Regions from separate parts of the Mesorhizobium sp. M1312 genome, predicted to be linked through region 1. Evidence: riboswitches for the same ligand, from Rfam matches in the RefSeq annotation. Region 1 holds a riboswitch; each other region holds the start of a gene.

Evidence for each region. A riboswitch is a leader RNA that binds a small molecule or an ion and turns the genes downstream of it on or off. The one in region 1 is predicted to bind thiamine pyrophosphate.
Region 2: it holds a riboswitch for thiamine pyrophosphate, as region 1 does, so the genes downstream of both, NKH36_RS29105 (ABC transporter permease) here and thiB (thiamine ABC transporter substrate binding subunit) in region 1, are expected to answer to the same signal.
Region 3: it holds a riboswitch for thiamine pyrophosphate, as region 1 does, so the genes downstream of both, NKH36_RS10815 (YkoF family thiamine/hydroxymethylpyrimidine-binding protein) here and thiB (thiamine ABC transporter substrate binding subunit) in region 1, are expected to answer to the same signal.

Annotation. Positions count from the first base shown of each region.
Region 1 is NZ_JAMYLQ010000011.1:107,490-118,012, reverse strand. Features, by position in the region: gene NKH36_RS15405 (ABC-F family ATP-binding cassette domain-containing protein) at 1-599, opposite strand, end outside; gene NKH36_RS15400 (thiamine diphosphokinase) at 601-1,245, opposite strand; TPP riboswitch at 1,349-1,463, shown strand; gene thiB (thiamine ABC transporter substrate binding subunit) at 1,507-2,520, shown strand; gene thiP (thiamine/thiamine pyrophosphate ABC transporter permease) at 2,784-4,403, shown strand; gene thiQ (thiamine ABC transporter ATP-binding protein) at 4,400-5,170, shown strand; gene NKH36_RS15380 (M48 family metalloprotease) at 5,468-6,895, shown strand; gene NKH36_RS15375 (RNA polymerase factor sigma-32) at 7,037-7,900, opposite strand; gene NKH36_RS15370 (hypothetical protein) at 8,038-8,190, shown strand; gene NKH36_RS15365 (amino acid ABC transporter substrate-binding protein) at 8,205-8,978, shown strand; gene NKH36_RS15360 (amino acid ABC transporter permease) at 9,140-9,820, shown strand; gene NKH36_RS15355 (amino acid ABC transporter ATP-binding protein) at 9,817-10,523, shown strand, end outside.
Region 2 is NZ_JAMYLQ010000034.1:25,996-36,518, reverse strand. Features, by position in the region: gene NKH36_RS29115 (ABC transporter substrate-binding protein) at 235-1,242, opposite strand; gene NKH36_RS29110 (ABC transporter ATP-binding protein) at 1,244-2,005, opposite strand; gene NKH36_RS29105 (ABC transporter permease) at 1,999-2,790, opposite strand; TPP riboswitch at 2,934-3,046, opposite strand; gene NKH36_RS29100 (sulfite exporter TauE/SafE family protein) at 3,343-4,119, shown strand; gene NKH36_RS29095 (superoxide dismutase family protein) at 4,253-4,762, shown strand; gene NKH36_RS29090 (ATP-binding cassette domain-containing protein) at 4,959-5,966, shown strand; gene NKH36_RS29085 (ABC transporter permease) at 5,963-6,769, shown strand; gene NKH36_RS29080 (DMT family transporter) at 7,147-8,100, opposite strand; gene NKH36_RS29075 (LysR family transcriptional regulator) at 8,461-9,354, opposite strand; gene NKH36_RS29070 (class I SAM-dependent methyltransferase) at 9,783-10,523, shown strand, end outside.
Region 3 is NZ_JAMYLQ010000007.1:16,649-27,171, forward strand. Features, by position in the region: gene ehuA (ectoine/hydroxyectoine ABC transporter ATP-binding protein EhuA) at 1-172, opposite strand, end outside; gene ehuR (MocR-like ectoine utilization transcription factor EhuR) at 297-1,682, opposite strand; gene NKH36_RS10795 (Lrp/AsnC family transcriptional regulator) at 1,766-2,257, shown strand; gene NKH36_RS10800 (NAD-dependent succinate-semialdehyde dehydrogenase) at 2,674-4,167, shown strand; gene NKH36_RS10805 (aspartate aminotransferase family protein) at 4,221-5,600, shown strand; gene NKH36_RS10810 (alcohol dehydrogenase family protein) at 5,609-6,718, shown strand; gene NKH36_RS10815 (YkoF family thiamine/hydroxymethylpyrimidine-binding protein) at 6,727-7,335, opposite strand; TPP riboswitch at 7,326-7,437, opposite strand; gene NKH36_RS10820 (aspartate aminotransferase family protein) at 7,583-8,959, opposite strand; gene NKH36_RS10825 (hypothetical protein) at 9,103-9,228, shown strand; gene NKH36_RS10830 (NAD(P)/FAD-dependent oxidoreductase) at 9,231-10,352, shown strand; gene NKH36_RS10835 (hypothetical protein) at 10,469-10,523, shown strand, end outside.

The DNA of each region.
Region 1 (10,523 bases):
CCCTTGTCCAGCCTGCGGGTCTGGCCGCGATCGAGCCAGACGGTGGCGCGCGACACGCGCTCGAGGAAGCGGCGGTCGTGCGAGATGACGATCAGCGCCGAAGAGGTGCGGGCAAGCTCCTCCTCCAGCCACTCGATGACCGACAAGTCGAGATGGTTGGTCGGCTCATCAAGGAGGAGTATGTCCGGCTCCGGCGCCATGACGCGGGCAAGGGCGGCACGGCGCGCCTCGCCGCCTGAGAGATCGTTTGGCCGCTCGTCGCCGGACAGGCCGAGATGCTCCATTAGATAGGTGGCGCGGTAGGGATCGTCGGCGGGTCCGAGCCCCGCCTCGACATAGGCGCGGACGCTGGCGAAACCGTCCATGTCGGGCATTTGCGGCAGGTAGCGCACTGTCGCCGAAGGCTGGCGGAACACCTCGCCCTCCTGCGGCTCGATAAATCCCGCAGCGATCTTGAGCAACGTCGACTTGCCCGAGCCGTTGCGGCCGACCAAAGCAATCTTGTCGCCCACCGACGCTGTCAGCTCCGCCCCGTCGAGCAGCGGCGTGCCACCGAAGGTCAGTTTTATCCCGTCGAGATTGAGAAGTGGCGGCGCCATGTCAGCTTTCAGGTAAGGGGAATGGGTGGGCGAGCAACAGCGCGCGGCCGCTGCCCAGCGCGATTTCGAGCTGTCCCTTGACCTCATTGGAAATGGTCAGCGACGAGCCGAACGTCATCTCGATATGGTTCAGCGGCCATTTGGCGCCGGTCACGGTCAGGCCGGAAAGGTCGGAAAAGCCGAGAATCGAAAACAGCGTGCCATCGGCGTAGTCGAAGCCGGTCTTTCCGCGAAGCAAGGGGATGCCTTCCTGTGCGCCGCTGGTCAAAAGCACCTCCGTCCCTGCCTCGGCCAGCCGGACGCTGAGCGCCAGGTGCAGGAAGGCGTGGTCGGTGCGCTTGCCGCCGAACGCGCCGGCGAGCACGAGGCTGGTCGCGCCGCGTTGGAGCGCGGCGGCGATAGCCAGTTCGCCGTCGGTCTTGTCCTTTTCTGCCGGAAACACCTGGCGGGGCACGGCGGCCAGCTCGTCCGGCAAATCCGCCGGCACCGAATCGAAGTCGCCGACCCAGAGTTCCGGCGTCAGGCTCAGCGTCCGGGCATGGCTCATGCCGGCGTCGGCGGCGATGACACGGGAGCCTTCGACCTGGCGGTCGAGCAGCGGCGTGCGGATAAGATCGCCGCCAAGCAGGATGGTGAATTTGCTCATATGCGTGGCCCTTACCAGCCCTGCTTGTGAAACGGAAGGCCGCGTTCCCGGATGCTCGGCAAACTTCCGCTTGCGCCGCACGTGGGCCGGGCCTATGTGTCGAAACGCTCTAACGGGGTGCTGGACGCGATCTTCGCGGACCAGCTGAGAGGCAACCATGCCAACCCGCTGAACCTGATCCGGTTTGTACCGGCGGAGGGATTAGACGTTTCGGACAGCCCGATGCCTCAATTCCTTTCAACGCTGACGAAGGAGGCGCCGATGCGCACGTTTTTATACACTCTTGTTTCGGCAGTGCTGCTTGCGGGGTCCGTTCTCGCCGGCACAGGGCCAGTATCCGCGCAGGAAAAACTCACTGTCTATACCTATGAGAGCTTCACCGCCGACTGGGGTCCTGGCCCTGCGGTCAAGAAGGCCTTCGAGGCCGAATGCGGCTGTACTCTCGAATTCGTCGCGGTCGCCGACGGCGTCGCCCTGCTCAACCGCGTCAAGCTGGAAGGGGCCGCGACCAAGGCCGATATCGTGCTCGGCCTAGACACCAATCTGACGGTGGAAGCCAAGGCCACCGGCCTGTTTTCGCCGCATGGTGCCGTAGTCGATGTCAACGTGCCGGGCGGCTGGAGCGATGACATTTTCGTGCCGTTCGACTACGGTTATTTCGCCGTCGTCTACGACACCGAAAAGCTGAAGACCCCGCCGAAGAGCCTGAAGGAATTGGTCGAGGGCAATGCCGATGAGAAGATCGTCATCCAGGATCCACGCACCTCGACGCCCGGTCTCGGCCTGCTGTTGTGGGTGAGGTCGGTCTATGGCGACAAGGCGCCGGAAGCCTGGGCCAAGCTTAAGGCAAAGGTGCTCACCGTGACGCCGGGCTGGAGCGAGGCCTACGGCCTCTTCACCAAGGGCGAGGCGCCGATGGTGCTGTCCTACACCACCTCGCCGGCCTACCACATGGTTGCCGAAAACACCGAGCGCTATCAGGCGGCGTCCTTCGAGGAAGGCGAATATCTGCAGATAGAGGTCGCCGGCATCACCACCAAGGGCGCGAAGAATCCATTGGCGAAACAGTTCCTGACTTTCATGACTGGGCCGAAATTCCAGGATGCCATCCCCGAGAACAACTGGATGTTTCCTGCCGGCAAAACTGACAAGCCGCTCAATCCGGCCTTCGACAAGCTCGTCAAGCCGACCAAGACTTTGCTGTTCAGCCCCGAAGAGGTGGCCGCCAACCGCAAGGCCTGGGTCGACGAATGGCTGTCGGTGATGAGCGAGTAGCTTGTGATTGAAAGATGATCACTCTACGGCGCCCCCCTCTGTCCTGCCGGACATCTCCCCCTCAAGGGGGGAGATCGGATGTCACTTCCGTTTTCGCCAATCGCAACAGCCGAAAGATTGAGGCGGGGGTAAAGTTGCCGATCTCCCCCCTTGCGGGGGAGATGCCAAGTTCTGGCAAGGAGGGCAGGACAGAGGGGGGTGGGCGGGAACTCGGCCTCAGCCATATTTTCTGCTTCGACGATCGTTGAACCAGGCAGGGCGGCATGCATACCGGATATCCTGCCGATCCCCGCGTCACCGCCGGCACCATCGCGCTTGCCGCTGTTGCGCTGCTGATCGGCGGAGCGTTCGCCGGGCTCATCCTTGAAGCTACACGCAACCCGACCGGCGCCGTGTCGGCCTTCGATTCCTACCTCTTCCGTATCGCCCGTTTCACGCTGTGGCAGGCTTTGCTGTCGACACTGCTTTCCGTCGTGCCGGCGCTGTTCGTTGCGCGGGCGCTGTCGCGGCATCCGCGCTTCTTTGGTCGCGGCCTGATCCTGCAGCTCTTCGCCGTGCCGCTTGCGCTGCCGGCCATCGTCGCCGCACTCGGCATTCTGGCTCTCTATGGCCGTGCCGGCTATTTCGCCGGCGTGCTCACCGCGATTGGCGGTCAGGGCTGGCCGGGCATTTACGGCCTGTCCGGCATCCTCGTCGCCCATGTCTTCTTCAATCTGCCGCTGGCCACACGGCTGTTCCTTGAGGCGCTGGCGACAGTGCCGGCCGACCAGTGGCGGCTGGCGAGCCAGCTCGGCATGGGCGCCAGACCCGCATTCCGGCTGATCGAATGGCCGACGCTGCGTGCGGCACTGCCAGGCGTCGCCGGGCTTGTCTTCATGCTTTGCGTCACGTCTTTCACCATCGTGCTCACGCTGGGCGGCGGGCCGCGCGCGACGACACTGGAGGTCGCCATCTACCAGGCGTTGCGTTTCGATTTCGATCCTGCCCGCTCGGTGACGCTGACACTGCTGCAGATCGCGCTGACCTTCGTCGTTATGCTGGCATTGACGCGGCTTGGCGCCAACACCGTCGGCGACGCCAATCTGCCGGTGGCATCGCGCCGGTATCTTTCGGCCGGCACGGCCGAGACCGTGCTGAATACAGCATTGATCGTTCTGGCATTGCTGTTCGTCGCCGGGCCGATGGCGGCCACGGTGACGTCAGGCCTTGGCGCCGATCTCGGCCGGCTGGCAAGCGAGAGCGCGGTGCGGCAAGCGACACTGACCAGCGCCGTGCTCGCCTTACTGGCGGCGCTGCTTTCAGTGGCGCTGTCGCTGTCGCTCGTCATGGCACGACGGGCGCTGGCCTTGAGGCGTCGCGTTGGCGCCAAGACGCTGCTCGAATACGCCACCGACACCGGCGCCGGCTTCGTCCTCGTCGTGCCGCCCATCGTCATCGGCGCCGGCTGGTTCCTGCTCCTGCGTGCTATCAGCGACGTCTTTGCCATCGCCCCTGTCATGGTCGTCGCCGTCAATGCGGTAATGGCGATGCCGTTTGCCATCCGCGCCATTCGCCCCGGCTATGATGCGGCGAGCGAACGCCACGAACGGCTCTGTTTGCTGCTTGGAATCTCGGGCTGGAACCGGTTCCGGCTGGTCGACTGGCCGTCGCTGCGGCGGCCGCTCGCCACCGGTTTCGCATTCGCCATGGCTTTGTCGCTCGGCGATCTCGGCGTTATTGCCCTGTTCGGCAGCGACTCCCTGCAGACACTGCCTTATCTCTTGCTGGCGCGCATGGGCAGTTACCGCACGATGGACGCGGCAGGCCTGGCGTTGCTGCTCGGCCTGGTGTGTCTCGCGCTTGTTCTGGCCGCGGACTGGCTGGGGCGGGGAGAAAAATCATGACGCTCAACAGCGAAAACGGTACGGCTGTGCGGCTGGAAAAGGTCTCGTTCAGCTATCGCGAAGCGTCGTTTTTACTCGATGTCGAGTTCGCCGCCTCGAAGATCACCGCCATCATGGGGCCGAGCGGTTCGGGAAAATCGACACTGCTCAATCTGGTGGCCGGCTTCGAGACGCCGCAATCGGGCCGCGTGCTGATCGGCGGCGCCGATTTCGGCGCCAAACCGCCTTCGGCGCGGCCGGTGTCGATGGTGTTCCAGGAAAACAATCTCTTTGCCCATCTTTCGGTCGAGAGAAATGTCGGCCTTGGCCGCTCGCCGTCGCTCAGGCTGACCGAGACCGATCACGCTGCGATCGCAGCGGCACTCAAGCGCGTCGGCCTTGCCGGTAAGCAACAGCGCCTGCCGCACGAACTCTCCGGTGGCGAGCGGCAGCGCGTCGCGCTCGCCCGCGTCCTGGTGCGCGACCGGCCGGTGCTCTTGCTCGACGAACCGTTCGCCTCGCTCGGACCGGCGTTGCGCGACGACATGCTTGATCTGATAGCCGGCGTCCATGCGGAGCGGCGCATGACGGTGCTGTTCGTCACGCATCAGCCGGAGGATGCCCACCGTATCGGCCAGGACATCGTGTTCCTGGACAATGGCACGGTTGCCGCAACCGGGACTGTCTTCGATTTTTTTACCAAGGCTGGACCGGAAGCCTTCCGGCGCTATATCGGTGCAGGTCCGTTTGGCGCGGGATCACGAGATGTTGCCCGGAAGCGGACATAATTTACGGCCAAACCGGCTTCAGGCGATGTGATGCTTGCTTGCCATGGTCAAAGTAGTGTGACTAGGTCCTCCGATACTGGTCCGGCATAGGTTGTGATTTGCCACTGCGGTGCCATGCGTGCTCGTGGCCGCGAAGGACGCTGTGGCAGTTGATTGTGCGCATGATCCTTTCTGAAAATCGATGCCCGATTTTCGGGGCCATGTGCTGAGACCCGAAAGGAAGCTGTTCTGCCGACCGGCACCGACAGAGTGAGAAAGAAACCGCTGGCGCGCCTCCTCGCGCTGGCTGGTTTTGCCATGGCGCTGGCAAGCTGTCAGATGTTCACGCCTCCGGACGTTCAGGAATCCGGCTTCCAGCCTTCCAGCAAACCGATCACGGTCGACAACGTCGCCGCCAATAGCAAGCTCGCCGAAATGGCGAAGGCGCAGCACCCGCGCATCCTCGCCACCTATGGCGGCGAGTATTCCGATCCCAAGCTCGAGCGTATGGTCGCCAAGGTCGTCGGCAGCCTGACCGTGGTGTCGGCCAACCCGACCCAGACCTACCGCATCACCATCCTCAATTCGCCCAACGTCAATGCTTTCGCGCTGCCGGGCGGCTATCTCTACATCACGCGCGGCCTGTTGGCGCTGGCCAACGATTCGGCCGAGCTCGCCGCGGTCATCGCGCATGAGATGGGCCACGTCACTGCAAACCACGGCTTGCAGCGCCAGCAGCTCGAGGCCGAGGAGGGGTTTGCAACCAAGGTCGTCTCGGATGTGCTCGGCGACAGCCCGACCGCCAAGGCGGCACTGATCCGCGGCAAGCTGCGGCTTGCCCAGTTCTCGCGCAATCAGGAGCTGGAGGCCGACGGCATCGGCATCAAGTCGATCGGCGAGGCTGGCTTCGATCCCTTTGCCGCCGGCCGCTTCCTGCAGTCCATGTCGGCCTACACCGATTTCCGTTCAATCAGTGGCGCCACCGACGCCAGTCTCGACTTCCTGGCGACGCACCCCAACACGCCGCAGCGCATCGACCTGGCGCAGCGTCACGCCCGCCAGTTCGGCGCGCCCGGCGTCGGCACGCGCGACCGCGACGCCTTCCTCGCCGGCATAGACGGCCTGCTCTATGGCGACACGCCGGAGGAGGGCTATGTGCGTGGCGAAACCTTCCTGCATCCGGGGCTCGGCGTGTCGTTCTCGGTGCCCGACGGCTTCATCATCGACAACTCGGCAGCGGCGGTGACGGCAACCGGGCCAGGCGACATAGCGATCCGCTTCGATGGCGTTTCGATCGACAAGAGCCGCTCGCTGACCGACTACATTCGCAGCGGCTGGGTGGCCGGTCTCGACGAAAGCAGCGTGCGCCAGGAAACGATCAATGGCAACGAGGCGGCGACGGCGCATGCCAGCGCCGAGGGCTGGCAGTTCGACATCGCGGTGATCCGCGCCGGCGGCCAGGTCTACCGGCTGCTGACGGCTGCCCCTTCCGCCAGCATCTCGCTGGATGCCGTGGCGCGCTCGGTCAGCGGCTCCTTCCGTATCTTGAGCGCGGCCGAGAAAGCGGCGCTGAGGCCGCTGCATATCCGCGTCGTCACGGTGCGGCCCGGACAGACCATGGGTTCGCTCGCCGCGCAGATGGTCGGCGTCGACCGCAAGCTCGACCTGTTCAGGGTGCTCAATGCGATGTCGCCCGGTGCAGCCGTTTCGGCCGGCGACAAGGTCAAAATCATCACCGACAAATAGGGTGTGTCGATATTCAGGTGATGCCGGCCTGCAAACGGCAGTTTCCTGCGCTTCCGGTGCTCTCGTACCCAAGTACGCTCCGCTCCGGTTCTCGGAAACCACGGTTTTCGGCTCGGCATAACCTGAATCTCAACGCACCCCCTAGGCGGCGGTCGCCAGAAACTCGGGGTTTTGCTTCACCAGCGCCACCTTGAGCTTTTCCATGGCGCGTGCCTCGATCTGGCGGACGCGTTCCTTGGAGATGCCGAGCGCCTCGCCGAGGGCTTCGAGAGTCGCGCCTTCGTCGCTCAGCCGGCGCTCCTCGATGATCCTGAGCTCGCGGGCATTAAGCGCGCCGAGCGCCGTTTTCAGCCAGACAGAACGGCGTTCGACATCGATCGTGTCGCCCACGACCTCGTCCGGCAAGGGATCGTCCGAAACCAGGAAATCCATTCGCTCGGTGGCGCCCGCATCGTCGGCGAGCGGCTGGTTGAGCGAGCTATCCGGTGCCGAAAGGCGGGAGTCCATCATCGCCACGTCAGCCTCGGAGACACCGAGCGCGACCGACACCTCGCGGTAGAGCGAGGTATTCGAGATCGGCTCGGCACCGTTCGCCAAGCGGGCGCGCAGGCGCCGCAAATTGAAGAACAGCGCCTTTTGCGCCGAACTGGTGCCGCCGCGCACGATCGACCAGTTTCGCAGGATATAGTCCTGCATCGAGGCGCGAATCCACCATGTCGCGTAGGTCGAAAACCGCACCTCGCGTTCCGGTTCGAAACGGGCCGCGGCCTCCAGCAGGCCGACATGGCCTTCCTGGACCAGATCGCCGAGCGGCAGACCGTAGTGGCGGAATTTCGAGGCCATGGAGATGACCAGACGCATATGTGCCATGGCGATTTGGTGCAGCGCCTGCTGGTCGTTGTCTTCCTTCCAGCGAAGCGCGAGAAGATGCTCTTCGTCGCGCTCGAGATAGGGGGCTTTCATCGCCGCGCGGACCATGGTTCGCCCTGCCGTATCTTCCATCATGCCACGCTCCCTGTTCCGGGCGTTGCGGTGCGATCGCTCGAACCCTGAGCTGGCATCGTGGTTGAATTGGCGACGCCGCGCCCTACAACAGCCAACAAACGTGCCACGCGCGCGAATGGTTCCGCCGCTGATGTCGCGTGGATGGCATTACCCGAAAGCTCGATGCGGCGGTCGCTCCGCGGCAGGTTGGCGTGCAAAAGCGTCTCATTTTTGAAATCTGGTTCCTTATTCCGCCAGCCTTCATCTGTCAGTTTCCGGCGCTCACAAATGCGCCGGACGCCGGCCAATGACGGGATGACAGAAAATGAAATGGCTCAAATCGCTTATCGTCGCCGCAACACTGCAGGTACTGGCCGTCACATCAGGCCATGCCGGCGCCAATCTCGATCAGATCAAGCAGGCCGGTGTCTTCAAGGTCGGCACGGAAGGTACCTATGCCCCCTTTACCTATCATGATGCCTCGGGCGCATTGGTCGGCTTCGATGTCGAGATCGCCAAGGCGATCGCCGAGCGCCTCGGCGTCAAGGCCGAATTCCTAGAAGGCAAATGGGATGGGCTGATCGCCGGCCTCGACGCCAAGCGCTATGACGCCGTCATCAACCAGGTCGGCATCACCGAAGAGCGCAAGGCCAAGTATGATTTCTCCGATCCCTATATCGCTTCCAAGGCGGTGCTGATCGTGCGCGGCGACAGTACCGACATCAAGAGCTTTGCCGACCTTAGGGGTAAGAAGGCGGCGCAGTCGCTGACCTCGAATTTCGGCAAGCTCGCCGAAGCCAACGGTGCCGAGCTCGTCGGCACCGATGGTTTCGACCAGTCGATCCAGCTGCTTCTTACCGGCCGCGCCGACGCCACCATCAACGACAGCCTGTCCTTCCTCGATTTCAAGAAGCACAAGCCCGACGCCAATGTGAAGATCGCCGCGCAGGAAGAAAACGCCGACTATTCCGGTGTCCTCGTGCGCAAGGGCGATCCGGAACTGATCGCCGCCATCAATCAGGCGCTGGCCGATATCAAGGCCGACGGCACCTACCAGAAGATCGCCGACACTTATTTCGGCCAGGACGTTTCGAAGTAAGCGCATTTCACGGAGCGAGCCGGTCGTCGGCCTGCATTGGCAAGCGTCGCGGCGAGCCGTCTTTGACGGCCGCCGCTTTTCGCGTGATATGACGACCGTATGATCGCGCCTCGATGCTGCCGGGCCGGTTTTTGGGCGGCAATCTCGCAAGGAGGGTTTTCGTGTCGCATTGGCTGCAATTGATGCTGGACTCGTTGCCCACGCTGCTATGGGCCGCGCTGATCTTCACTGTGCCGCTCACGCTGCTGTCGTTCGCATTCGGTCTCTTCGTAGGACTGGTTGCGGCGCTCATCCGGCTGTTCGGACCGAAGCCGCTGGTCGCCGTGGTCCGCTTCTACGTCTGGATCTTCCGTGGCACGCCGCTTCTGGTGCAGCTCTTCCTGATCTTCTACGGCCTGCCCTCGGTCGGCATCCTGCTCGACGCTTTTTCAGCTGCGTTGATCGGCTTCACGCTCAACATCGGCGCCTATACGTCGGAAATCATCCGCGCCGTCATAGGCTCGGTGCCGAAGGGGCAGTGGGAGGCGGCCTATTCGATCGGCATGACCTGGGGCCAGGCGATGCGACGCACGATTCTTCCACAAGCAGGGCGCGTCGCAGTGCCGCCGCTGTCAAACACCTTCATCTCGCTGGTCAAGGATACATCGCTGGCCGCCGCCATCACGGTGCCTGAGATGTTCCAGGCGGCGCAGCGCATCGTCGCCACCACCTATGAGCCGCTGATCCTCTATGTCGAGGCGGCGGCTCTCTACCTGGCGCTGAGCTCGGTGCTGTCGGCGTTACAGACGCGCTTGGAAAAGCGGCTCAACCGCTACGGCGGCTTCCTGGAGGCGCGCTCATGATCGGTCTCACCGACATCGAGAAGCGCTTCGGCGACAACCTTGTGCTGAAGGGCGTGACCGTCACCATCGAGGAAGGCAGCGTCACAGCACTTGTCGGTCCCTCGGGCGGCGGGAAAAGTACGCTTCTGCGCTGCATCAACCTGCTCGAGATCCCGACTTCGGGCACAGTGCGCATCGGTGACGACGCGCTCGAATTCCATGCCGGCGGCAAGGTTTCCGGCAGGGCCATCCAGCGCCTGCGGCTGCAGACCGGGATGGTGTTCCAGAATTTCCAGCTGTTCCCACACCGCACCGCTATCGAAAATGTCATGGAGGGGCTGGTGACCGTGCTGAAATGGCCGGTCGAGCGAGCGCGCGAGAGGGCGCTCGCTCTGCTGGAAAAGGTCGGGATGGCGCACAAGGCCGATGCCTGGCCCGCGACCCTGTCAGGCGGCCAGCAGCAACGCGTGGCGATCGCCCGGGCGCTGGCGCCGTCGCCGAAAGTGCTGCTGTGCGACGAGCCGACCTCGGCGCTCGATCCGGAACTGGCGCAGGAGGTGGTCGACGTGCTCGGTAAGCTCGCCCGTGAGGGTACCACAATGGTGATGGCGACGCATGATCTGCGCCTCGCCTCCAAGATCGCGCAGGAGGTGGTGTTCCTCGACGCCGGCGCCATCGTCGAGAAAGGCCCCGCCGCTGTCCTGTTCAGCAATCCGGAGCGGCA
Region 2 (10,523 bases), on a different contig from region 1:
CCAGTTCGATTCTAGACCTAAAGACTTGGAGGGCCGTATCGCTCGCGAAGGGTGCGCTTACCCCCAGCGTCGAAAACTTCCGAACGCTCCAGCAAAGGCATCACGTCATCGATGAAGCTTTGCGGTCGACCCCAATAGTCGAGGCAAGCGGGTCGCTTTTCAGGCATACGCCAACCGGCCTCGTGACTGCCGGGCCAAGGATCACGGCATTGAGATGCATGCGCCGCGGCGGGCTCATTTTTCGCCGGCCAGATAGGTGTTGGTGTAATAGGCCGCGAAATCGGGTCGTTCGCCGACCGGGTTCCCATCGCTGTCGCGCAGGGCGCCGGCCTTGAACAAGTAGTCGCCGATAGCCTCCATCTTTGCGGGATCGATCGTGCCGATCGCGCCGGCCGGGCTTTGCAGGTAGTGGCCGTCGACCAGCGCCTTCAGTGATGCTTCGATCAACGGGCGGTCGGTCAGCACGTCGCTGTTTGCTGCGATCAGGATATCAGCCGCTTCTTGCGGATGTTCGACGGCGAAGGCGTAGCCGCGCCTGGTCGCGGCGATGAACGCGGTTGCCGTGTCCCTGTTCTTTTCGAGATAGGCCCGGCTCGAGCCAATGAAATTGGTGTGTTGGTCGGGCACGCCGAAATCCGCGTAACGGAAGGCGCGCTGAGCCTTGCCGTCAAGTTCCGCTTTGATCCCCTCCCAAGTGTAGACTTCGAGCGTAAAATCGACTGCGCCATTGGCCAAGGCCTCATAGGCGGAGGTGCCCAGCGTCACTGTTTCGAATTTGCCCTCGCCGCCATCATGGCGGATGATGGTGCCGATCAGTGCATTCTCCCAGGCGCTGCCGAAACCGCCATAGGTCAGGCCGTCCAGGTCCCTGGGGGACTGTATATCGGCGCGGTCGGCGTTGAACACCAGCCTGCCGGTTTCTGTCTGCACGATGGCGTAGGTGGCGACGAGGTCGGCGCCGGCCGTGCGTTGGGTGAACAATCCTATGGATCCCAGTATACCGAAATCGGCCACGCGGTTGGCGATCAGCGTACCGGCCGCAGTGTCGCTGTAGGGCAGGATCTGCACGTCGAGCCCCGCCTCGGCGTGGAAGCCTTTCGCCCGGGCGACATAGAGCCCGACATGATTTGTGTTCGGCGTCCAATCGAGTGCGACGGTGACAGTCTGCTCGGCTGAGACGGACGTGACGGGTCCGAGCCCGGTGATCAATGCGGCAGTGATGAAGAGGCGTCTGGAAAGCATGTCATGTCCTTTGGGCGAGCTGTGGATCGAGAAGGGTATCGAGGATGTCGGCTTCGATGGCGCTGGCTTCCGGCGAGGCAAGATCCTTGCGCGGGCGCGGAAGAGGTATGGCGATTTCGCGCAGCACGCGGGCAGGGCGGGCGCTCAGCACATAGATGCGGTCGGACAGGAAGACCGCCTCGCGGACATCGTGGGTGATCAGCAGGATGGTCCAGCGGTGTTGGTCCCACATCGTCTGAAGCCAGCGCTGCATGCCGGTGCGCGTGAGGGCGTCGAGTGCGCCGAACGGTTCGTCGAGCAACAGCATGGCGCGATCCTGCACGACGGTACGCAACAGCGCGGCGCGCTGGCGCATTCCGCCCGATAGCTGCGCCGGATATTTTTGCTCGAAGCCCGCAAGGCCGAATTCGCCGAAGAGCGGCGCCACCTTGCCGCGCGCCGCCTTGCGGGACATGCCTTGTACCTCGAGACCGAGTGCAGTGTTGTCGATGACCGTGCGCCAGGGCATCAGGGCATCGCGTTGCGGCATGAAGGCAAACGGTCGGCGCACGTCGGCCAGTGGCCGCCCGTCGACGTCGGCCCCGCCGCCGTAGCCATCGAGATCGCCGGTCAGCAATCTGAAGATCGTGGATTTGCCGGCTCCGGAGGGGCCGAGGATTGAAACGAATTCGCCCGGCTCGACATGCAGGGTGATGCCGGCAAGCACGTCGATGTCGCCAAAACGCTTGCTGACTTGGCGCAGCTCCAGCCGCCTGCTCATGATTTTCGTGCGCCATCGAGCCGCTCCCATGGCGCGGCGGCGCGCTGGATCAGCACCGTAGTGGCAAACAGGACCAGGGTGAGCAAGGCGCTGACCAGCACGGCCGCCAGCACGAGATCGGGCCGGAAATTGTTCTTGGCGTTGAGCATGTAGATGCCGAGCCCTTTGGCAGCACCGGCATATTCCGCGAAGATGGCGCCCACCACGGCATAGGTGATCGAGATGCGCAGTCCGGCGAAAAAATAGGGCAGTGAGGAGGGCAGGCGGGCCAGCAGGAAAATGCGCATGCGGGAAGCGCCCATCGAACTCAGAAGCGCCGAAACGTCCCGATCCGTCGAATCGTAACCCTGCACCAGCGCGACCAGCATGGGAAAGAAAGTCACGAGTGCGACCAGCATGATCTTCGGCGTCAGCCCGAAGCCGAACCAAAGCACGACCAGCGGAGCGATCGCCACCAGCGGCAGGGTCTGGCTGATGATGAACACCGGGAACAGGGCGCGGCGCAGCGGCTTGAAGAAGTCGATCAGCACCGAAAGGATGAAAGCAACAGCCAGCGAGCAGGCGAAACCCGCCAATGTGGCGCTGATCGTCGGCACGGTGTTGTCGAACAGCGCCTGGCGCTGCTGGATGGCCTGGGCGAGGACGCGTGACGGCGCGGGCAGCGTGGTGGGCGAGATGCGCGCATAGAGCTCCCAAGCCAAAACCAGCGTGCCGACCGACAGCAAGGCCGGTCCGATCTTTGCGAACAAGGCTGCGATTCGCAGCGCGGCGGAGAAAGGCTGGGACATGCGAGACCTCCGGCGCGAAAGATCAGCGTGGGATCGGGCCGTTGGCCGAGACCGTGAGGTCGATCGTGACATGGCCCTCGGGCGGAAGATATTGACGACGCCGACGAAATCGCCGTTTGTCGGATAAAGAGAAATCTGTGCGTCAGAAAACATCGCCCGCCTCGCTCCGCTGGTATTATCCAGATCAGCTCTAGGGTTTACGGGCTTGCAGCCCATCTCTCAGCCCCGACGATACGGAGCACCCCTGTGGATGGCGGCAATTAAACAGATAAAGAGTGGAGCTGCAAGTCTGCGTCGGACCTGTGAAAACCTCAGGTCAGAGGAGGTTGCGGTTCCAGCCGGGACATCGGGGCAGAACAGAAAAGAGGGTGACAACCCGGCATCCTCTTCGAGATCGCTCTCAAGACGTCGATCGACAGTTTCCCATTCGTCGTCACCATTGTCGATGCCAGGCGTTTGGTGAATTGTGGAAGCATGAAGTATAGATTGCATACGCTGTAGGCAGCGGTTCCTCTTTCGCCAATTACGACCCGCACTTTATTGGAGATCGAAATGCAAGAATTTATCCTTTTTGCGCTCGTAGGGTTTGTAGCTCAGGCTGTCGACGGGGCTCTCGGCATGGCCTATGGCGTGGTTTGCTCGACAACACTACTGGGGTTTGGCGTGTCTCCTGCACACGCTTCGGCTTCAGTTCACGGAGCTGAGCTGTTTACCACTGCGGCCTCAGGTTCGGCTCACCTCTATCACCGCAATATCGACTGGAAGCTTTTCTGGCGGCTGATGCCATTTGGCGTTCTCGGCGGCGTTCTCGGCGCTTATGTGCTCACCTCGTTTGAGGGAGCGATCATGAAGCCATATGTGACCACATACCTTGCGCTGGTCGGTGCTTGGCTCCTGTTCCGTTCATTCCGGCGGATTCCAAGCAATCCGGTCCCTGCAGGCGCGGTACCTCCGCTTGGACTTGGTGGTGGATTTCTCGACGCCGCGGGGGGAGGCGGATGGGGTCCTATCGTAACGACGGGCCTTCTCGGTTTTGGCGGGACGCCCCGCTACGTTATTGGTACGGTAAATGCCACCGAGTTCCTCACCACGTTGTCGGTATCTCTAACCTTCTTGTTTGCCTTGCTAACGGGCCATTGGCAGGAGGCAGGAGAGCTGACAGAAAATCTAATTGCCGTTGCCGGCTTGATCCTTGGCGGCGTGATCGCAGCGCCGATGGCCGGATTGATGGTGAAGTCGATCGCAGAAAAGACGCTTCTCAGGCTCGTTGGCATTCTCATCATCCTGCTGGCAGGCTGGCAAACTGCCCAACTCTTCGAATGGGTGTAAACTGGAGAGACATCCGACAGATTGTCGGTGTCGCTTCCGTGGCGGCCGTGCCGGACACAAAAAGTCAATTCCCAAATGGAACGAAGAGACCCCTTTGTTGTTTGGATGCCTTGGACAACCGGAGGACGAGTCGATGAAAAAATTGGTTGTAGCAACAGGGTTGGCGCTGGCGGTCGCGATGCCTGCAGCGGCTCAGGACACCGCGACCGCGAAAGCCGAATTCGTCAACATGGCTGGCGAGAAGAACGGAACGGCCACGCTGACCGAGACGGCGCAGGGCGTGCTGATAGCGTTGGAGGTAACAGGACTGCCGGCGGGTGAATGGGTCGCATTCCATGTTCACGAAACCGGAAAGTGCGACCATCAGACCGGCCATGCCTCGGCCGGTGGGCACTTCAATCCGACGAATGCCGAACATGGATACCTCACTGGGAAAGGCCCGCACGCGGGCGATATGCCAAATCAGCGGGTCAGCCCCGACGGCGTTTTGCGTGCCCAGGCTTTCAACAGCGTGGTCAAGCTGGATGGTGGAGATACGGCGATACGAGGCAAGGCATTGATGATCCACGGCGGACAGGACGACTACAAAAGCCAGCCTGCCGGTGATGCCGGAAATCGTCAGGCCTGCGCGGTGATCGAGTGAAACCCCAAGATAATTAGGGACCTGTCCGACATATAATCGGACCGGCGCTTCAGCCTCAGCGGCCAGGTAGTGGTACATGGTCGGAGCCTATGGCATGAGGATGAGCCAGACGGTAAGCTCCTGCGCCTGCAGAGGAATTGACGACGCAGCCATTGCGCCGAAGTTGGCCTTCATTTTGCGACTGCCGGATGATTGCATGAACGATACTTCTCCTATGGGTGTGCCCGCCACGGGTCTTGCCCAGTCAGCTATTTCCGCCCGCGGCCTGGTCAAGACGTTCGGCAAGCTGCGCGCCGTCGATGGTATCGAGCTCGATGTGCCACGCGGCATGATTTTCGCTATCCTGGGTCCGAACGGCGCCGGCAAGACAACGCTGATGCGGATGCTCGCAACGCTGTCGCGCCCCGACGCCGGCTCCGCGACGGTGATGGGGCACGATCTCGTGCGGGCTCCGCATGCGGTCCGTGCGGCAATCGCGATGACCGGGCAATTCGCTTCGCTCGACGAGGACCTGACGGGCCGGGAGAACCTCGTTCTGCTCGCCCGACTCTGGGGTTTTCGCGGTCGCGCCGCGAAGGCTCGTGCGGACGACCTGCTCGCGGCTTTCGGCTTGTCCGAAGCGGCGACGAAGCAGGTGAGGGACTATTCGGGTGGCATGCGAAGGAGGCTCGATATAGCCGCCTCGCTGGTCGTCACGCCGGGCGTGCTGTTCCTTGACGAGCCGACTACAGGCCTCGATCCCAACGCCCGCAAGGATGTCTGGGGCATGATCCGCGGCCTCGCCGAGGCCGGCGTCACCATCCTGCTCACCACGCAATATCTCGAAGAGGCCGATCAACTCGCAGCGCGCATCGCCGTCATCGACCACGGCAGGAAAATCGCCGAGGGCACCAGCCGCGAACTGAAGGCGGCCACCGGCTCCGGCTTTCTCCATGTCGCGCTCGCCGATGTTGCACGGCTGGACCAGGCGGCGACCATTCTGGAACGCCGGCTGGAACATCCTGTCCAACGCAGTGCCGAAGGCGCGGAACTCTCCGTTCTTGCCGGCGCGGCGAAGGCCGCCAACGAGGCGCTGGCTGATCTGGTCGCCGCCGGCATCGAGCTGTCGGATTTCTCCATGGGCCAGCCCAGCCTCGAGGAGGTCTTCTTCGCGCTGACGGGCCGGCCGGGCCTGGGTGAAAGCCGGAAGGACGACAACCCATGATCGACACGACATCCCTGCAGCGGCTGCAAAGCGTCCCCCGACCTAAGGCCCCATCAGCCTTTTCCAACGCGCTGGTCTTCGGATGGCGCGCGGTGCTGAAATTCAAGCATGTGCCGGAGCAGCTCTTCGATCTGGTGATGACGCCGATCATGTTCACTCTGCTCTTCACCTTCGTCTTCGGCGGTGCGCTCGCCGGTTCGCCTGGCGAATACCTGCAGTTCTTCCTACCCGGCATCCTGGTTCAGACCGTGGTGTTCAACGCAGTCTATTCGGGCATGGGATTGTCGACCGACCTCGGCAAAGGCTTATTCGACCGCTTCCGATCGTTGCCGATTTGGTCGCTGTCTCCGTTCGCCGGCCTGATGGTGGGTGACATCCTGCGCCATTTGATTGCCGCGTCGATCATTCTCACCATCGGGCTGATCCTCGGCTACCGGCCGGAGGCGGGCATCCTCGGCGTGCTTGCCGCCTTCGCCATGCTGATCGCCATCGGGTTCGGCATGGGCTGGGTATTCATCGTGCTCGGCCTCCTGATCCGCACGCCAACCACGGTGATGACGCTCGGCTTTACCTTCCTGTTCCCGCTCGTCTTCGCCTCCAACATCATGGTCGACCCCGGCACCATGCCGGATTGGCTGCGAGCCTTCGTCGAAGTCAACCCAGTGTCGCTGATGACGACGGCGCTGCGCGGGCTGATGGGTGGCGGGGCAACACTCGGTCAGGTCGTCCTCGCCCTGATCGCGCCGGTGGCGCTGACCGCGATCCTGGCGCCCACGACACTATGGCTGTATCTCAGAAGGTGAGGGAGGGCCAAACGTTCGCGTCAACAATGCGGCCCGGATCGACCTGCGCTTCTTAAAAGTCGACGCGAGGCGTGTCCTGCATCTGACGCTCGAACAGGAGCCAGAACGGCGATCCCGGGTTTCGGCATATCACGCTCGCTCCAGTGAACCTGCGCGCCTGGGCGATACCAGCGGCCGCTCTGGGCACGGAGGGGACCACAGCTCGTTGAGCTCGAACTTCATGGCGCGAAGTGCCCATCGCGCGTGACGATGTTTCGGGGCGATGAGGCGGATGGGAGCGTCCTGAGACCACTCGCTGCAGTGCCAAAGGCCAGGATCCTACAGGTGCACGTCACGCAGGTAGGGAGCGGCGATAGCTGACGCGATGCGGATATTCGCTACGCGACATGCACAGTGCGCTGCCTCGGCTTGATCGCGGTGGCCAGCAGCAGGCCGGCGACGATAAAGGCAGCGCCGGCGAGGTCGTAGTCGTGCAAGCCTTCCCCAAGGAAAAGATAAGCGAGCACGGCGACGAAGACAGTCTGCAGATAGAGCAGCATGCTGGCGCGCCCGGCGCCAAGCGTCTCGACGCTGCGGTTGTAGAGGTAATACATCAGAGCGCCGCCCGGGCCAGCGACATAGGCGAGTGCCAGAAGGCCGTTCGCATGCAGCGCCGAACGCTCCCCGGAAAACAGTTCCCAGAGATAAAGGGGCAGTGCGGCCAGCGCGCCGGCTCCTAGCAGCAGGACCACCATCGGCAGAAGCTCGATAGCGAATTTGGAGCGACGCAGCAGCACGGTGTAGAGACCCCAGCAAAACGCGCTGCCGACGATCCACAACTCGCCGGGATTGAACTGGAGCCGCATCAGCGCGGTAAGGTCGCCGCGCGCTACGATCACCACCATCCCGACCAGGGCGAGCAGCGCGCCAAGCGCCTTCCAGACGCCGAGGGGCTCGCCGAGCACGTAGCGGGCAAGCACCATGGTCATGATCGGCGACAGGGCCATGATAATGCCGGCGGTCGTCGCGTCGGTGTAGTTGAGGCCAGTATAGATCATGCCCTGACAGAGGGTCAGCCCGATCGCACCGATGGCCAGCACCTCGGTCGCACGGGATCGGATCAGCACGAGCATCGCCCCGTGATGATGATGGACGATAGGCAGCAGGATCGCGCAGGCGAGCGTCAGTCGCCAGAAGCAAAGCGCCCAAGGCGGCATCTCGGGAGCAACCCATTTGGCTGCGATGTAGACGCCGGCGGACAGGAGCCAGCAGAGCGTCGCGGTGGAATAGGCGAGTGGAAGCGATGCGCCGGCTGTCGTCTTGGCTACGCTAGGATGGGCTATCGGCAGCATGTCCGTCTCCTCCCACCGCCGATCTTAGCAAGATTGCTGCGCCTTGCCGAGCAGCAACGTCAGCTATGTCACCAACCCTTGTGCGGCGATTTTTTTGTTTTCCGTGTGGAACACAGGCCAGCGCCGAAAGTTCGGCTCCTGCAGCCGTAGACAAATGCTGCCAGATCGGATCCTCCCGCCGATCACAGCCCGCGACCTCTCCCGGGGGCGCGGGCTTTTCAATTCACAGGCTGGTCCGCAACGCTGCGCTTTTCAGAAAATTAGTCCGAGCAGTTGAACGTCTGCGTGAGCCACGAGCTGGCAACGCCCGACCTGAGCCTTATAACCAGCCTTCGAAGCTGGGTGATGGACCGACATAAATCAGCTTTTGTGTCGAAGCGCGTCGACGAGAAGAGCGAAAGCGGGGGACGTTTGACGGCGGCTGGGATAATAGAGGTAATATCCTGGCCAAGGCGGGGACCACTCGTCCAGCACCCGGATAAGGCGACCGCTCTCGAGATGGGGCTCCGCCACGTCCTGCGGCACATAAGCGAGGCCGAAACCATCCAGCGCGGCTTCGAGAATCTCGACGGTGCCATTCAGGACGATCTGGCCGTCCACCCGCACCTTCAGTTCGCGACCGTCTCGCTCGAAATCCCAGGCCCACAGCCCGCCATTGGTGGAAAAGCGCTGGTTGATGCAAACGTGACCGGTTAGCTCTTGCGGCGTCGTTGGCGGTGGCCGCTTGGCGAAATAGGATTTCGCGCCAACGACGGCGAAGCGAATATCCGGTCCGACGCGCACGGCGATCATGTCCTTTGCAACCTGCTCTCCCATTCGCACGCCTGCGTCGAACCGTTCTGCAGCAATGTCCGTCAGTGCGTTGTCGAGGAAGATCTCGACCATGATCTCGGGATAGTCCGGCAGGAGCTTCGCCAGCTTCGGCCAGATCACGGAGTTGAATGCGTGATCACTGGCGGTGAGGCGAATGGTGCCGGCGGGCTTCTCCCGCAACTCGCTCAATGCGTCGAGTTCGGTCTCGATCTCCTCAAAATGCGGGCCGATGTTGCGCAGCAGGCGCTCGCCTGCCTCCGTAACCGAAACGCTGCGGGTTGTGCGGGTCAGCAGTCGAAGGCCCAGGCGCTCTTCGAGTCCGCGGATCGTGTGGCTCAGGGTGGACTGCGAAATTCCGAGCTGCGCGGCGGCCCGCGTGAAGCTGCCTTCCCGTGCGACGGCCAGAAAGGCCAGAAGCATATCAAGTCTTCCGCGCTGCATTTATGGCTCATCCCGATAAGTCGGTACTCATTATACAAGCTAGTGGGACGAATTGCACCCGGCATGATCGAAGTGGAATGTCCTAAACGGATCGGGCCTCGGTGATCCGACAACCGCAGCGGGCGCGTCACGAACGCCGACTTCGCCGAATATGCCGTGCCGGTTCACGCCGACGCGCCGCCCGTCATCGACGTGATTGTCGTCAACAAGGAAGACCGTACGTGAATCCTGTCGGCGTAAAAGGCTCTGATCCAGCGCGGATCGGGCTCGTCTGAACGCCGCCGATAAAGACGCCTTTATAGACGACGGCATCATCCAGATAGATGTCAGAGAAGCGTCCCGCTGCCTGTATGATGATGGCGGTATGGAGGGAAGTAAACTTGCAACGATCGGGCGCGTGTCCAATCTGCCGGACCAATGCCGGTCCGGTGGCGTTGCGCGAAGGCGAGTATAGCGGCCGTCAGTGCGCGTGCGGGGTCGTTTATATCGATCCGTTGCCGGCCCATCCGGTGGACGCGGCGATCGATCATCACCACCGCGTCTATTATTCCGCGCCAGCACGTGCGCGGGTCGGCTGGGTGAAGGCATTCACCCGGCGTGGACGGCTGCTTGAGATCGGCTGCGGTGACGGCGAGTTCACCGCGGCGGCGATCCGGGCCGGTTTCATGGTGGAGGCGGTCGAGCCGTCAGAAGAACGCGCCACGCGCGTCGAACGCACGCTGGGCATCACGGTGGAGCGCGCGCTGATCGAGGACAGCCGTCTGCCTGAAGGGCGCTACGACACCAGCTTCCATGTCGATCTGCTGAGCCACTTTCCCGATCCGGCGGCGGCGCTGAGGGCGATCGCGGCGAAGGTGGCGCCGGGCGGCACGGTCTGCTTCGAGGTCGGGCTGTTTTCCAACCTGTCGCCCTTCTGGCAGCGGCTTGTCGGGCGGCCGAACATGCCGACGCATATATGGTTCTTCGATGCGCCGGCCATCGTGCGCTTGCTGAACGCAGCCGGGCTGAAGCTGATCGCGATGCGACGCTATCCGGTCGGGCTTTCGACTGCGCTTAGTACGGTGCTGGGCAGCCGGCGCGTCGCAGCGGCACCGGATAGCCACGCCCCTCTCGCGCAGGGCTGGGCGGCCGCGCCTTATTACAGGCTGCACATGTTCCTGCGCTATGGG
Region 3 (10,523 bases), on a different contig from region 1:
CGATCCTCTCCAGCGTCATCAGGATTCGCAGGATTGTCGTCTTGCCCGAGCCGGATGGGCCGATCAGCGCCAGCTTCTCGCGCAGCATGACCTGCATCGACAGGCCGTCCAGCACCTTGAAGGTGCCGAAGCTTTTCGAAATGCCGTCGATCTTGATGATGGGCGCGGACAATGAATTCCCCGTGCTGGAGAAACTTGGTGCCTTCAACGATGCGGAACGCGCCAAATCATGTCAATCAGGAAAATAAACTCATGACAATGTTTCTGGCTCCGCACAATTTCGCGGCAATGTCTGCCTAGATCGCCAGCAGGAGATGCTCCGGATCGCCGAGCAGAAGTTTGGTGACAACGCTCAGGCCGGCGCGCAGTTCCTCCTCGGTAGTCGAGCCGAGCGAGATACGAACCGCTGGCTGCCAGGGCGCCGCCGAGATGCGGAACGATGTGCCTGGTGCGATCGCCACGCCCTGCAGGCGGGCCTGCGAGACGAAACTTTCCTCGGCGCGGTCTCCGGGCAGCTGCAGCCACAGATGCAATCCGTCGCGATGGACACGATAGTCGACCCCGGCAAGCACTTCGGCGGCGATCTCCTGCCGCCGCCGCAGCGCCGAACGCTGCCAGCGGACGAGCTCCATCGCCGTACCGTCGGTCACCCATTTTGTCGCGATCTCCGCCACCAACGGCGTCGCCATCCAGTTGGAGACGAGATGCCGGTTGGCGACAGCGGCGACATAGCGGTCGGGTGCCGCGAGATAGCCGATGCGCAGGCCCGGCACGACGATCTTGGTGAAACTGGTAACGTAGAGCGTGCGCTCCGGCGCGAAGGCGGCGATCGGTGGCGGCCGGTCTTCGACCAGCGGACCGAGCACGTCGTTCTCGATGATGGCGATGTCGTGCCTGCGCGCCACCGCGGCGATCTGCTCGCGCCGCGCGGCATCCATAAGCGTTGCGGTCGGGTTGATCACCGAAGGCTGCACGAACACGGCGCGAATATCGGAAAGCCGGCACGCCTCGTCGAGCGCCCCCGGGATCAAGCCGTTGTCGTCGATCGGCAGGCCCTCGAGGTTGAAGCCGAGATAGCGCGCCAGCGGGAACAGCGTGTGATGGCCGATCGCCTCGGTGGCGACGGTCGAACCTGGCGGCGCCACGCTCATCAGCGCCACCGTCATGCCGGCCGTGGCGCCGTTGGTCAGGCTGACATTCTGCGCGGACACATCGAGACCGCACAGCCGCAGCCATTCGACCGCCACCGCACGGTGACGCGGAAACACCATGTTCGGCCGGAACGACAGCGCCGAGCTCGACGGCAGGTTTTCGGCAAGCCATCCTAGCGCCTGTTTCAACCGCTCCAGATGCATCGGCTCGCAGACCGGCTTCAGGATCGAGAGGTCGATGATCTCGCCAAGGCGCTCCGGCAGGTATGGCGGCTCCGGCTCGCGGCGCTGCGTCTGCACGAAGCTGCCGCGGCCGATCTCGCCGGAGACCAGGCCCCGGCGGATCAGTTCCTCATAGGCGCGGCTGACTGTCTGCACCGAAAGCTTCAATTCGTCGGCCAGCCGGCGATGCGTCGGCAGCCGCGCGCCATTGGCCAGCCGCCCATCATGGATGGCGCGTGCGAACTGATCGGCGAGCGATTGATAGGCCGGCCGCCGGATGAGCGCGGGATCTGGACGCCACAATGTCATGACATATTAGAGATCGAAATCAGTGCAATTGACAATCGAAATAATGCGCCGTCATGGTGTCGGGGACGAAAAAGTGGACGCTCATGGCCGCATCGAAACTCGATCAGATCGACCTCAAAATCCTCGACGCGGTCCAGCGCGACGGGCGCATCACCAAGCTGGCGCTCGCCGACAAGGTCGGCCTGTCGCCGACGCCGTGCTGGATGCGGCTGCGCAAGCTGGAAAAGGCCGGCATCGTCTCCGGCTATCACGCCAAGGTTGCGATGCGCGCCGTCGCGCCGGTCGCAACCGTACTGATGGAGGTGACGCTGGCCAGCCACCGCCAGGCCGATTTTGACCGCTTCGAGCGCGTCATCCGCGCCGTCCCCGAAATCATCGCCTGCTGGTCGGTGGGCGGCGGCGTCGACTATCTGCTGAAAGTGATGGCGCGCGACATCGACGCTTATCAGCGGCTGGTCGACGCCCTGCTCGAACGCGAGATCGGCATCGACCGCTATTTCACCTACATCGTCACCAAGACGGTGAAGGAGGAGGTCGCCTTGCCGGTGGCGGATCTGCTGCCGGTGCAGTCGTGAGGTCGATCTCCCGGATCACACGCCTAGGAGATTGGCCGAGACATTTGTCGCTTCGTCATCCTGGGGCGAAGCAAGGAGCGAAGCGACGCGGCGCAGACCCCAGGATCCATGCCGCGACATCATTGCACCGCTACGGTGCAAAATTCTGCTCCGCTGCGTTCCTCAGCGAAGGTCACGGAATAGATCCCAGGGTCTCCGCGACGGAGCTTCGCTCCTGATTCGCCCAGAGATGACGAAGCTGAGGAGGTTCAGCCAATCTCCACGGTTTGCTACAGCCTGCCGTAGGGCCAGAGAGATCGTCCGTTCCGGCAGCCCAATAGAGACAATCTCTCTACGCGCGGGCACCGAAACAGTCTCTCTGTCTGCGCCGCGCGCATAGTCTCTCCGCATCGCCTCGACATCGGGAGACCTCGAACATGTCCGCGCATTTTGCCCGCCCACAACGCCACGAAGCGCTCGACCGCCTAGCCGACCGCCGGCTGCTGCGCGAACTCGCCTATGTCGACGGCCACTGGACGGCGAGTGAGGCCGCCGAGAGCTTTGAGGTGACCGACCCTGCTACAGGCGCCACCGTTGCCTGGGTTGCCGCGCTCGATAGCGGGCAGACGAGCAAGGCGATCGATGCGGCGTCCCGCGCCTTTCCCGCCTGGCGCGCGGCTCTCCCGCAGGAACGCGCAAGAATCCTGCGAAAATGGTTCGACCTGATCATCGCCGCCAAAGACGATCTGGCCCTGCTGATGACGCTCGAACAGGGCAAGCCGCTCAAGGAATCGCTTGGCGAGATCGACTACGCCGCTTCCTTCGTCGAGTGGTATGCCGAGGAGGCAAAACGCCTCAACGCCGAAAGCGTCACCAGCCATCTGCCAAACGCCGAGATGATGGTGCGGCGCGAACCGCTCGGCGTCGTCGGCATCGTCACGCCATGGAATTTTCCCGCGGCCATGCTGACCCGTAAGGCGGCGGCGGCCCTTGCCGCCGGCTGCACCATCGTCGCGCATCCTTCCTCGGAAACGCCGCTGTCGGCATTGGCGCTGGCCGAGCTCGGCGAACGCGCCGGGCTGCCGACTGGCGTCTTCAACGTTCTCACCGGCAAGGCTTCGACCATCGTTGGGCGGATGTGCGAAGACGCTCGCGTCCGCGCCATGAGCTTCACCGGCTCGACCGAGATCGGCAGGCTTATCGCCGCGCAAAGTGCGCCGACGATGAAGCGGCTGGTGATGGAGCTTGGCGGTCATGCGCCGCTGATCGTCTTCGCCGATGCCGATCTCGACAAGGCTGTGACTATCGCCGTCGACGCCAAATTCGCCACTTCCGGCCAGGATTGCCTCGCCGCCAACCGCATCTATGTCCAGCGCCCGATTTACGATCGTTTCTGCGCCGCCTTCGCCAGGCGCATCGAGGCGTTGCGGACAGGCAATGGCCTGGCTGATGACAGCGACATCGGGCCCTTGATGCACGAGCGCGGCGTCAAGAAGGTCGAGGAACAGGTCGCCGATGCGCTCGCCCATGGCGCGCGCTGCCTTACCGGCGGCAAACGCGATTCTGCAGGACCGCTGTTCTACCGCCCGACCCTGCTCGCCGATATCACCGACGACGCGCTGATCATGCGCGAGGAAACTTTTGGTCCGGTCGCCGCCGTGACGCCCTTCGACAGCGAGGACGAGGTCATCGCTCGCGCCAACGCCACCGAATACGGGCTTGTCGCCTATGTCGTCACCGAGAACGGCGGCCGCCAATTGCGCATGGGCCGTGCGCTGGACTACGGTATGGTCGCCGTCAACCGCGTCAAGATCACCGGCGCGCCGATCCCGTTCGGCGGCGTCAAACAGTCCGGCATCGGCCGCGAAGGCTCGCGCCACGGGCTCGAAGCCTTTACCGATCTCAAATATCTGTGCCTGGACGTGGCCTAGGTCGTAGTGACGCCCGAGAACCGCGCCCGAAACTTTTCCTCAGGAGTAAAAAGATGCTTGACCAGTCCAACGAACTCGCCGCCTGGGACCGCGACCACTTCTTCCATCCTTCGACCCATATGGGCACGCATGCACGGGGTGAATCGCCGACCCGCATCATCGCCGGCGGCGAAGGCGTCACCATCTGGGACAATAACGGCCGCAAGAGCATCGATGCTTTCGCCGGGCTTTACTGCGTCAATGTCGGCTATGGCCGCCAGAAGATATCAGACGCCATCGCCGCGCAAGCCAAGAACCTCGCCTATTATCATGCCTATGTCGGCCACGGCACCGAGGCGTCGATCACGCTTTCCAAGATGATCATCGACCGGGCGCCGCAAGGCATGTCGAGGGTCTATTTCGGCCTCTCCGGCTCCGACGCCAACGAGACCAATATCAAGCTGATCTGGTACTACAACAACGTGCTCGGCCGGCCGGAGAAGAAGAAGATCATCTCGCGCTGGCGCGGTTATCACGGCTCCGGCGTCATGACCGGATCGCTGACCGGGCTCGACCTGTTCCACAACGCCTTCGACCTGCCGCGTGCGCCAATCCTGCACACTGAGGCGCCCTACTATTTCCGCCGCGCCGACCGCTCGATGAGCGAGGAGCAATTCTCGCAATACTGCGCCGACAAGCTCGAGGAGATGATCCTCGCCGAAGGGCCCGAAACAGTCGCTGCCTTCATCGGCGAGCCGATCCTCGGCACCGGCGGCATCGTGCCGCCGCCCGCTCTCTACTGGGAAAAGATCCAGGCGGTGCTGAGGAAGTACGACGTGCTGCTGGTCGCCGACGAAGTGGTCACCGGCTTCGGCCGGCTGGGCACCATGTTCGGCTCCGACCATTACGGCATCAGGCCTGACTTGATCACCATCGCCAAGGGCCTGACCTCGGCCTATGCGCCGCTGTCTGGCGTCATCGTCTCTGACAAGGTCTGGCAGGTACTGGTGCAGGGTTCCGACAAGCTCGGCTCGCTCGGCCATGGCTGGACCTATTCAGCGCATCCGATCTGCGTTGCCGCCGGTGTCGCCAACCTGGAACTGATCGACGAGATGGACCTGGTGACCAACGCCGGCGAAACCGGCGCCTATTTCCGCGCCGAACTGGCGAAAGCCGTCGGCGGCCACAAGAACGTCGGCGAGGTACGCGGCGACGGCATGTTGGCGGCAATCGAATTCGTCGCCGACCGGGACGATCGCGAGTTCTTCGACGCCTCGCAAAAGATCGGCCCGCAGGTCGCGACCGCCCTTGCCGAGCGCGGCGTCATCGGCCGCGCCATGCCGCAGGGCGACATCCTCGGCTTCGCGCCGCCGCTCTGCCTCACCCGCGAAGAGGCCGACATCGTCGTCTCCAAGACGGCCGATGCGGTGAAGAGCGTGTTTGCAAACATCTGAAAACTGACGTGAACGCCATGACCAAAACCCTCCCCGCCACCATGGCCGCCGTGCAGCTTATCGGCCACGGCGGACCGGAAAAGCTCGTCTACCGCACCGACGTGAAAATGCCCTCGCCCGCCCCGGGCGAGGTGCTGGTCAAGGTCACCGCTTGCGGCATGAACAACACCGATGTCTGGGTGCGCCAGGGCGCCTATGGCACGGAAGAAGATGCTGCCGCCGTCTCGACCTGGCGGCGTCAGGGCAATACGCTGACCTTCCCGCGCATCCAGGGCACCGACACCGTCGGCAACATCGTTGCCGTCGGCGATGGTGTCTCGCCGGCCCGCATCGGCGAGCGGGTGATGGTCGACTTCTCCATTTACAACCGCGACGACGATTCACTCGCCGACATCGACTATATGGGCCACGGCCGCGACGGCGGCTATGCCGAGTACCAGACCGTGCCGGCCGACAACGCCCATGTCGTCGACACCGATCTGACCGATGTCGAACTCGCCACCTTCTGCTGCGCCTATCTCACCGGCGAACAGATGCTGGAACGTGCTGGCCTGAAGGCCGGCGAGCGTGTGCTGGTCACCGGCGCGTCGGGCGGCGTCGGCTCCGGCATCGTCCAACTGGCGCGAGCGCGCGGGGCCATCCCCTATGCCGTCGTCGGCAAGGGCAAGGAACAGGCGGTGCTCGACATCGGCGCCGAGGCCGTGATCACCCGTGGCGTCGCCGACCTGCCCGCCGCCGTGAACGCGGCGACCAAGGGCCAGCCGATCGATGTCGTCGCCGACCTGGTCGGCGGCGCGATCTTCAATGACCTCTTGCGCATTCTTCGGCCCGAAGGCCGCTACACCACCGCCGGCGCGATTGCCGGTCCGGTCGTACAGCTTGACCTGCGCACCATGTATCTCAAGCAGTTGCAGCTGCACGGGTCGAGCCAGGGCACGCGACACGAATTCCGCCGTATCGTCCGCTACATCGAGGAGAAGAAGATCCAGCCGCTGGTCGGCGGTGTCTACAAGCTCTCCGATTTCCACCGCGCCCAGGCGGATTTCATTGCCAAGGACTTTGTCGGCAAGCTGGTGGTCGTTCCGGATGCCGTTTCGGATTTCGCTGTAACCCGCTGACAACAACACTAACAGGGGCTCGGGCTGTTCGCCGACACAGTGATGTCGAGCGCGACATGGCCTTGCGGCGCGCCGAAGCGAAGGAAGGCTTCCGACAGCGTCGCGAACACCGGTCCGGCATCGCCCCTCAGCTTGGTGCAGAAATTCTTCGACCTGTCGAAGACGCCCGAGGTCTTGAGAAAGTCGATGCAGCCGTAGATCTCGTCCATGTGATGGCCCTCGCCGAGCGGATAGAGCGAGAACTGCGCGGCGACCTCTTGGCCGAGCTTTTTCGCACTGTCGACATGCGCCCGCGCCGCGCCGATGCGCTCGGCCAGGGAGAGTTCGGGGCTGCTGCCGGAAATCGGTGTGCAGATTGGATCGTCGGGCTCGCCGGGGCAGCCGCGCGACACCGTCGCCGACAACACGCAATGCGCGCCACTTGCCGCCGCCGAGGTGAACAGATCGCGCATGGCCGGGAAAAGCTGTTCGGGCGGGCCGACGATCAGCGTCGAGATGTCGTCGATCTCGATGCGGAAATTCGGCCGATAGGAATCCATCGCCGAAATTGCTCTAAGGATGACGCCTACGAAATCGTCGCACATCGGATACAGGGAAATCTGTGCACCTGAAAACATAGTCGCCTCGCTCCGCTGGCATTACCCAGATCAGCTTGAGGGACCGAGGGCTTGCACCCACCATCTCAGCCCCGGCAATACGGAGCGCCCCTGTCGATTGGGTGGACGTAGCACCGGCCCGGTGGATGTTCAAGTACGATCCGGGGCAATCGCTTCAGACCAATTGCCGAGCGTGGCGCCGCCAGCGAAGCTGCCGATTTTCGCCAATCACCAACGCCCATTCAGCCTCTGCCTTCGGACGACCTGATCAGCTCTGTGATCCAACCTGCTTGGCGGCGGCTTCGAGCGATCTTTCGAACGCGTCGACCACCTGATCGACCTGGGGCTCGGTGATGATCAGCGGCGGGCAGAAGGCCAGCGCGTCGCCCATGTTGCGCGAGATGACGCCGTTCTGCTGCATGAAACCGTTGACGAGCCCGCCCAGCGCGCCGGCCGTCTCCCACGGCGTCTTGTTTGCCTTGTCGCCGACCAGTTCGACCGCAGCGATCAGGCCGACGCCGCGCACCTCGCCGACAAGCGGGTGCGAAGCGAGGTTGCGCAGCCGCTTCTGCATATGCGTGCCGACCGTGCGGGCATTGCCGACAAGGTCGCGCTCCTCGATCAGCTTCAGGTTCTCCAACGCGACCGCCGCCGCAACGGGGTGGTCGCCGCCGGTGTAGCCGTGACCGAAGGTGCCGATGCGATTGCTTTCGTCGGCAATCGGCTCGAACATTTTCTCGTTGATCAGCAGGGCCGAGATCGGCAGGTAGGAGGAAGAGATCTGCTTCGACAGCACCATGATGTCCGGCCTGATGCCGAAGGTCTGCGAGCCGAACATTTCACCGGTTCGGCCAAAACCGCAGATGACTTCGTCGGCGACGAGCAGGATGTCGTATTTCGACAGGACCGCCTGGATCTTCTCCCAATAGCCGGCCGGCGGAACGATGACGCCGCCGGCGCCCATGATCGGTTCGCCGAAGAAGGCGGCGATGGTTTCCGGGCCCTCGGCCAGGATCAGCTTTTCCAAATCGTCGGCAAGCCGGCTCGAAAACTGCTCTTCGCTCTCGCCTGGCAGCGCCTCGCGCCAGTGGTGCGGCGTCGAGGTGTGCAGCACATTGGCGATCGGCAGGTCGAAGGAAATGTGGTTGTTGGGCAGGCCGGTCAGGCTCGCCGAGGCAATGGTGACGCCGTGACAGCCGCGATTGCGGCTGATGATCTTCTTGCGCGCCGGCTGGCCGAGCGCGTTCGACCGGTACCAGATCATTTTCATGGCCGTGTCGTTGGCCTCGGAGCCGGAATTGGTGAAATACGCCTTGCTCATCGGCACCGGCGCCATCTGCACCAGCTTCTCGGCGAGATCGATCAGCGGCGAATGCGATTTGGAACCGAAGTTGTGATAGTAAGGCAGCTTGGACATCTGGCGCACCGCCACATCGATCAGCCGCTTCTCGGAGAAGCCGACCGCGACACTCCAAAGCCCGGCCATTGCCTCGATATAGCGGTTGCCGGCGAGATCCTCGACATAGATGCCGTCGCCTTTCTCGATGACGAGCGGTCCTGCTTCCTCATGCTTGCGGGCATTGGTGTAGCCGTGCATGTGGTAGCTGATGTCGCGAGCTTCGGGAGAATTCGGTCGAGCGTCCATGATGGTTCCTGTCCTGCGTGCCGGGACGTGCGTCCTTGCCGCCGTTCGGCGCGCATCGGCCTCTGGCATTGATGCTGTTTGGTGCATCTGTTTCTTGTAAGGGTGTCAAGCCCTTTCGGAAGGGCTGGCGGATGGACTGAGACATGCAGAATTTCAGCTTCGAGGCTGCAGAACGCGAGAACCTCCGCGAAGCCGGCTGTACGCGTCGCGAGGACTTGATTCCCGAACGGCTCACCAGCAGGCACAACAACAAGGCTGAGGTGGCCTGATCATGGACCATGTCGACTGCATCGTCGCCGGCGCCGGCGTCATTGGCCTCGCGATCGCGCGAGAGATGGCGCAGCGCGGGATGGATACCCTGATCCTCGAGGCTGCGAACGCGATCGGCACCGGAACGAGTTCGCGCAATTCCGAGGTCATTCATGCAGGCATCTACTATCCGGCCGGATCGCTGAAGGGCCGGCTCTGCGTGGCAGGCCGCGAAAAGCTCTACCGTTATTGCGAGGAGCGGGCGGTTCCGCATGCGCGCTGCGGCAAGCTGATCGTCGCGACAGATGCCGAACAGGAGCCGGCACTCGCTTCCATCCTAGCCAACGCCTCTGCTTGCGGCTCGGGCGACCTGACGCCCTTGACCGCCGCCGAGGCGCGCAGGCTGGAGCCCAAGCTGCGGTGCACGGCGGCCCTGCTGTCGCCCGCCACCGGCATCATCGATAGCCATGCCCTGATGCTTGCGCTACTGGGCGACGCCGAGGAGCACGGGGCGGCGCTCAGCATCAACACCCACATCGTCTCCGGCCGTATCGAGGGTAGGCGCATCGTGCTCGACACGGTCGACAGCAGCAGCGGCGAGCGCTTTGAAATCGTCACCGCACGCTTCATCAACGCCGCCGGGCTTGGCGCCACGGCGCTTGCCGGCTCGCTTGACGGGCTCGACCCGCAGTTCGTGCCAGAACTTCGCTATGCCAAGGGCAACTATTTTTCGGTCGCCGGCCCGGCGCCGTTCTCGCGGCTGGTCTATCCGATACCCGAACCCGGCGGGCTCGGTGTCCATCTGACGCTCGACCTCGACGGCGTCGCCCGCTTCGGGCCTGACGTCGAATGGACCGATCAACTCGACTATCGCGTCGATCCAGCGCGTGGCGAGCGCTTCTACGACGAGATCCGCAAATACTGGCCGGACCTCACCGATGGCTGCTTGCAGCCGGCCTATAGCGGCATCCGGGCAAAGCTCTCCGGTCCCGGCGAAGCCAATGCCGACTTCGTCATCCAGGATGCGGCGGTGCACGGCGTGGAAGGCCTGGTCAATTTGTTCGGCATCGAGAGCCCCGGCCTGACCTCAAGCCTGGCGATCGCCGAGCATGTCGCGCAGCGCCTCGCGCCGAAGGCCAGTTAGCCGAGGCGACATCGAGCGAGCGCGCCCGCTGCCAAAGCATAAATCCAAGACGCCCGTAAGCCATTCGTAAGCCGGGGTCGCGGAACCTGGGTCCGTCGATCACCGGGACCATCGATATGAAGAACCGTTTCGAAGCCATACCGAACCCAAGCTGCCGGTTCGAGATCTGGG